2 regions of the Streptomyces sp. NBC_00236 genome follow, and region 1 is predicted to be linked to the other one. Evidence: riboswitches for the same ligand, from Rfam matches in the RefSeq annotation. Region 1 holds a riboswitch; the other holds the start of a gene.
What was found. A riboswitch is a leader RNA that binds a small molecule or an ion and turns the genes downstream of it on or off. The one in region 1 is predicted to bind cyclic di-AMP.

Region 1 (3,221 bases):
GTCGCCGTCGTCGGCGTGCGTTCCGCCGGGGGCGACGGCGTGGGCGGAGGGCGCGACGGCGGCGGCCCCTGCCATCAGGAGAAGTGAGGCCGCGACAACGGCGGCCGGTCGGTAAGTGCGCACGTGCGGCTCCTCGGTTCAAGGATGACCGGGCGAGACCGGGGGGGGGGGGACGCCGGGAAGAGCCCGTCAGCCTCCTGGCGCCCTGTTGGACCGGCTCCGCGGCACAAGGGTTGTACGGCATCGCAAAAGGGGTGGAAGGGAGCTGCTCAGCTCCCTTCCACCCCTTTTCACGGCTCCGCGCGGGGGCGGTACCGCGGTGGATCAGTAGGCCCCGAAGACGTTGTCGATCGAGCCGTACGTCGCGGCGGCGTAGTTGCACGCGGCGGTGATGTTGGCGACGGGGTCCAGGATGTCCAGCGAGGTGCCGGGCACGTGGTACGCGTCGAACGTGGGCTGGATGACCTGGAGCAGGCCCTTGGACGGGGTGCCCGCGGCGGCGTTCGAGTCCCAGTTGTTGACGATCTGCGGGTTGCCCGAGGACTCGCGCATGATGTTGCGGTGGATGCTGTCGTAGCTGCCGGGGATGCCGTGCTCGGCCATGACGGCGAGGGACTCCTTGATCCAGCCGTCGAGGTCGTCCGTGTACGCCGTGGCGCTCTGCGCGGGCGCGGTCTCGACGGTCTGGGCGGTCTCCTCGGCGACGGGCGTCGCCGTCCGCTGGGAACGGTCGGCGCGGTCGGTGCTCTCGGCACGGTCGCCCGACGGCTGCGAGGCGCTGCCGGAGGTGTTCTCCGCCTTGAATTCGCTCTTGGTCGCGGCCTCGGGGGCGGTGGCCGTGGACTTGGCTCCGATGGTGAGCTTCAGGCCCGGGTGAATCAGGTCGGGGTTGCCGCCGACCACGCTCCGGTTGTCCTTGTAGAGCTGCGCCCAGCCGCCGTCGAGGGAATGCCCGCGGGCGATCTTGGAAAGCGAATCGCCGGAGACCACGGAATAGGTGGTGGACTTGGCGTGCTGCACGGAAATTCCCTTGCCGGCAACGGAAACCGGGGCTGCGGCCTTTTCCGCGACGACCGACTGGACCGGCGCGGCGGAAGCCGATCCGGCCGCGATCAGGGGGAGCGCGAGAACCGCGCCGCCCGCGCTCACGGCGATGAGACCGCGGGTCAGGGGGGTGGACTTGGAACGACGGTGGTGACCCTTGATGGGCATGGCGCTTTTCCTCTCCGCCGCCTGCGAGGTGAGCTGTCGGGTTCGGACTGGAGATGTCCGGCCGCACATGGCGACTTCACCCCTAGCCGCTCCGGATTCCCGGAACGGCGGCAAACCTGGGTCCCCCGCTCCTGCCGTACGTGAGTGGTCGGGTTACCGGACGGCGGCAGGATTCGGCGTTCCGTCCGGATTGACGGTGACCGTAAGCGAGAAAGACCGGGCGGAACAAGCCCGGATTTCCTGATCACAATTGATTCGCAAGATCAATAAAAGGAAATGTGCGATGCCGGTCACATCCGGGCGGGTCAGTTTTCTTGGGGCGCCAGGGAACCGAAGTGTCTGGTTCCGCGTCAGGGGCGGGAAACGTGACGCTGGCCACTGCGCCCGAAACGGGCGATTTGCCCACCCGGAGAAGCCATGCCTCACGGAGGCGTGACGGGAGGGGCATTCTCAACCATTCCGGACAATCGCCTAATTAGGGCACTACGGGATGGACGTCGGCTGCGCGGCCACGCCGGCACGACTGCGCGGCACCACGACCGGTGAACCGTCGCCCGGGGCGGCGAGTACGTCCGCGTCGAGCGCGTACAGCTCCTTCACCAGCGCCTCGTCGACCGTCTCCCGGGGGGCGCCCGTGGCGATGACGCGGCCCCCCTTCATGGCGACGAGCAGATCGGCGTAGCGGGCCGCGGCAACGAGGTCGTGCTGGACCATGACGACGGTGCGACCGGTGGCCGCGACCTCGCGGACGAGTTCCAGGACCTCGACGGCGTGCCCGAGGTCGAGGGCGCTGGTCGGTTCGTCGAGCAGGACCACCGGGGTCTGCTGGGCCAGCACCATCGCGAGCCAGCAGCGCTGGCGCTGACCGCCGGACAGCCGGTCGACGCGCTCCCCGGCCAGCGCGGTGGTCCCGGTCGCGTCGAGTGCGTCGCGTACCGCCCGCTCGTCCTCGCGCGACCACTGGCGCAGCAGCCCCTGGTGCGGGCTGCGGCCGTAGCGCACCAGCCCGGCCACGGTGACCGCCTCGGGGGCGCGCGGCGACTGCGGCAGCAGCGCGACATGGTGGGCGGCCCTGCGACGGCCGGTCCTCCAGATGTCCGTGCCGCCGATCAGGACCGTGCCGGACTCGGGGCGGTGGAGCCGGGCGACGGTCCGCAGCAGGGTCGACTTCCCGCAGCCGTTGGGCCCCACGATCGCGACGACGTGTCCGGCGGGAACGGTGAGGTCGACGTTCTCGACGACGGGCCGGCCCGGATATCCGGCGTGCAGGCCACGGACTTCGAGGCCCGCCTTCGTACCGGTCGGATGCTCGGTCATGTGCGGCTCACGCCTTTCCGGCGGCCGGGTCGGGCCGCAGCAGTACCCACAGGAGGAAGGGGCCGCCGAGGACGCTGGTGACGACCCCGACGGGCAGTTCGACCGGCGCGGCGACACGCCCGATCGCATCGGCCGCGGCGATCAGCGCGGCCCCGGTCAGCGCCGACGCGGTGACCGGGACACGGGTGGGACCGGTCAGCCGCTGGGCGAGGATCGGCGCCGCCAGCGCGACGAAGGCGATGGGTCCGCCGACGCCGACCGCCGTGCCGGCCAGCAGGACGGCGAGAGCGAGCGCGACGGTACGGACCCGTCGCAGGTCGACGCCCAGGGAGCTCGCCACCTCGTCGCCGAAGCGCAGCAGTTGCAGCCGGTGCCCGGCGGCCAGCGAGAGCGGGACGAGGAACAGCAAGGCCACTGCCAAGGGCGTCCCGGCGTCCCAGTCGCGTCCGTTGAGGCTGCCCACGGCCCAGAGGAACACGCCGCCCGCCGTGTTGTCGTTCTCGCGCGACATGATCAGGTCGCTCACCGCGCCGATGAAGGTGGAGATGCCGATCCCGGTCACCAGCAGCCGGTATCCGGCGCTCCCCGCTCCTCCCGCGCACAGGACGACGAGGACGGCGGCGGCCACGGCTCCGACCGGGCCGAGCCACCAGTTGCCGACCATGCCGGTGGCGGATCCCGCGGCGGCGGCC
Region 2 (3,221 bases), 180 kb from region 1:
CTGCCCAGATGCCGGTGCCCCGGCGTCATGAGGTGGTGAGCCATCCGCCCTCAGCGAACAGCCGCAAACGCCCCTGAACGGGGGCTTTTCGTGGATCGCCAGGACCTGTTCCCATCCAACTCCTTCTGTACGTCCTGTACATTTTTTACAGATGTTCGCGGGCGCCTCCCTGCCCCGCGCACCCCGGAGGAGAGGTCCCGCCATGCACCGCCCCGCCGCCCGCCATGTACTGCCCGAGTTCACGGAGCGCACGTCCCAGGGGACGCGCACCCTCGACCCGTACTCCAAACTCCTCGCCGAACGGGTCGCGTTCCTCGGCACACCCGTCGACGACACTGCGGCCACCGACCTGGTCGCCCAGTTCATGTACCTGGAACACGACGCTCCGGACCGGCCCATCTCGCTCTACATCAACTCCCCCGGCGGCTCGTTCGGTGCCATGACCGCCATCTACGACACGATGGCGTTCCTCAGTTGCGAGGTGGAGACCTTCTGCCTCGGCCAGGCGGGAGCCGCCGCGGCCGTTCTGCTCGCAGCGGGCGCCCCGGGCAGGCGGCATGCACTGCCGGGTGCCCGCGTGGTGGTGCAGCAGCCCGAACTCACCGAGCCGGTACAGGGGCAGCCCTCCGATCTGGAGATCGAGGCGCGGGAACTGGCCCGGATGCGCGACACGCTGACCGGCATGCTGGCCCGTCACACCGGCCGCCCCGCCGAGCAGATCACCGCCGACACCGAGCGCGATCTGATCCTCGACGCGGAGGGCGCCAAGGACTACGGGCTGGTCGACCACATCGTGCAACGACGCGGACTGTCGCTGCCTGCGCACCCCGTGAGGTGAATCCGCGATGCAGCCACCGGAGTTCGCGCCCCTGCCCGCCCTGACCCGCGCGGAGGGCGAGTTCATCGACCGCTATCTGCAAGTCATCGACCAGGTGGGCCGGATCAATCCGGCCCACGGTGGCGACACCTACAGCGCCCTGCGCGCCGCCCAGGCGCTGGCCTCGTACGCGGCCACGCTGCGCGACGCGCTCACGTTGATGCACGAGCGGGGCGAAGACCGGATCCACGCGGCCACGTTGACCAGGGCGCTGCGCGTTCTCGACGGCGAAAGGCGCTCCGGGCGGGTCACCGTGCCGCCCGAAGCGCCGAGTTGATCAGCGCGATGCACCGACACGCCCGACGCGGGGACCAAATTTTCTCGCTCGTTCGGCGTAGACGTTACTTCGCACGAGGGACAACTCGATTTGCGTTTTCGAAGTGGACGATGGGTGAAATCTCCCGTTCCGTCGCTGGTGCGGCACCGGTCGCCGTGACCCCACGGTTTGCCGCAACGTCACCTGGCCACCCGAACGGTCCATTCGTGATGAGCCTCACATATGGCTGTTTCACCTCGGAAATCCGGCACTCGGTGAGTCAAGATCCCTGGGACGACAAGCCCCCGCCACCGCGGCGGGGCGGTCCGGGCGGACGCCGAGTCCTGCCGCCGCCCGGATGCCTGGTCGACAGGAGTGGATCGGCAGGAGTGGAGGACCCAGCACAACGGGTCGACCGGACTTCCGGTCGTCCCTCGGGGTGAAGCCGCATCTGCGGCCGGGCGACTTCGCCGGCCCGAACCCGACAGGTCATCCTTCACAGGCGGCTGACGAAGGGTTGCGCATGACTGCGCAGGTTCATGTCCCGTCTCTGCTCGCCCGGGCCGGTACGGCCTCGGTAATGACTCTCGCCGCCGTCGGCGGCTCGCTGTTCGTGCCCGGCGCCGTGACCGACGCCCAGGCCGCCAGCCATTCGATGAAGGCCCTCACGATCGCCGCGTCGAAGAAGGGGGCGCCCTACCGTTGGGGCGCCACCGGGCCCAGCCGCTTCGACTGTTCCGGGCTGACGCTCTACTCGTTCAAGAAGGCCGGGAAGAAGCTCCCCCGCACGGCCCAGCAGCAGTACAACAAGACCCGCCACATCTCGTCGTCCAAGCGGCAACGCGGCGATCTGGTCTTCTTCCACTCCGGCCGCAGCATCTACCACGTGGGCATCTACGCGGGCAGCGGCAAGATCTGGCACTCGCCCAAGACGGGGGCCGTGGTCCGCCTGGAGAAGATCTGGACGAAGAGCGTCTACTACGGACGCGTCCGTTGAGGCCGCTCCCCCGCCCCGGCCCGTTCTCCCGCGTCAGTGCAGCAGCGGGCCCGTCACCAGGACCAGCCCCAGTGCGGTGAGTGCGGCGCCGCTGCCGCCCTCGATCGCCCGGGCGGTGCGCGGCCGGCGCAGCCACCGGCCGAGGCGGTCCACCAGGAGAGCCACCAGCGGGAACCAGATCAGCGCCAGCACCACGACGATCGCGGCGAGCAGCAGCGTCCTGGGCAGGGGCGCGGCCCCGGCCGGCACGAACTGCGGCAGCAGGCTGAGGAAGAGCACGGGCGCCTTGGGGTTCAGCGCGTTGGTCAGGAAGCCCTGGCGCAGCGCGCGGCCCGTTCCCATGCCCGACCGCCCGCCGTCCGCCTCGTCCGGCCCGGCCTCCGCGTCCTGCCCGGTGCCGCGCCGGGCCGCGTACAGGGCGCAGATCCCCAGATAGAGCACGTAGGCGCCGCCCAGGAGCTGGATGATCCGGAACAGCACGGGCACCGCCACCAGCACGGCGGCCAGACCGGCTACGGCGAGCACGGTGTGGACGAGGAGGCCCCCGGCGACCCCGAGCGCGGTCGCCACTCCCGCCGTGCGCGAGGCGAGGGCGTTGCGTACGACGACGGTGAAGTCCGCGCCGGGCAGCGCGACCATGGCGGTGGCGACCCCGATGAAGGCGGTCAGTTGTGCGTCCATGGGTCCACCCTGGACCGCTGGAGCCTTTAGCGTGTACTTGCAATCTTCTGGGTCTGCCAAAAGGAATGCTTAATGTACGACCCGACACGGCTCGCGGCGCTGGTGGCGGTCGCCGAGGCCGGTTCGATCACCCGGGCCGCCGCACGCCTGGGCTACACCGCCCCGGCGCTCTCCCAGCAGCTGGCCAAGCTGGAGCGGGAGGCGGGGGCTGCGCTGCTGGTGCGCCATCACCGGGGCGCCCGGCTGACGGCGGCGGGCGAGCTGCTCGCCGGACGCGCCCGGCGGGTTCTCGACGAGATGGATCAGGCCCGTCACGAACTGGCCCGCCTCGCCGGGCTCTCCGGCGGGCGCCTGCGGGTCGGCACCTTCACCACCGCGGGCATCCATCTGCTGCCTCCGGTGCTGAGCGC

Region 2: another riboswitch for cyclic di-AMP. It lies ahead of OG446_RS03395 (C40 family peptidase); the one in region 1 lies ahead of OG446_RS02695 (transglycosylase SLT domain-containing protein).

Annotation. Positions count from the first base shown of each region.
Region 1 covers NZ_CP108100.1:616,378-619,598, forward strand. Annotated here, with positions in the region: gene OG446_RS02690 (esterase) at 1-123, opposite strand, end outside; gene OG446_RS02695 (transglycosylase SLT domain-containing protein) at 325-1,212, opposite strand; cyclic di-AMP (ydaO/yuaA leader) riboswitch at 1,216-1,401, opposite strand; gene OG446_RS02700 (ABC transporter ATP-binding protein) at 1,696-2,529, opposite strand; gene OG446_RS02705 (FecCD family ABC transporter permease) at 2,537-3,221, opposite strand, start outside.
Region 2 covers NZ_CP108100.1:791,775-794,995, forward strand. Annotated here, with positions in the region: gene OG446_RS03380 (hypothetical protein) at 1-77, shown strand, start outside; gene OG446_RS03385 (ATP-dependent Clp protease proteolytic subunit) at 203-838, shown strand; gene OG446_RS03390 (hypothetical protein) at 846-1,154, shown strand; cyclic di-AMP (ydaO/yuaA leader) riboswitch at 1,483-1,653, shown strand; gene OG446_RS03395 (C40 family peptidase) at 1,657-2,130, shown strand; gene OG446_RS03400 (LysE family translocator) at 2,164-2,811, opposite strand; gene OG446_RS03405 (LysR family transcriptional regulator) at 2,884-3,221, shown strand, end outside.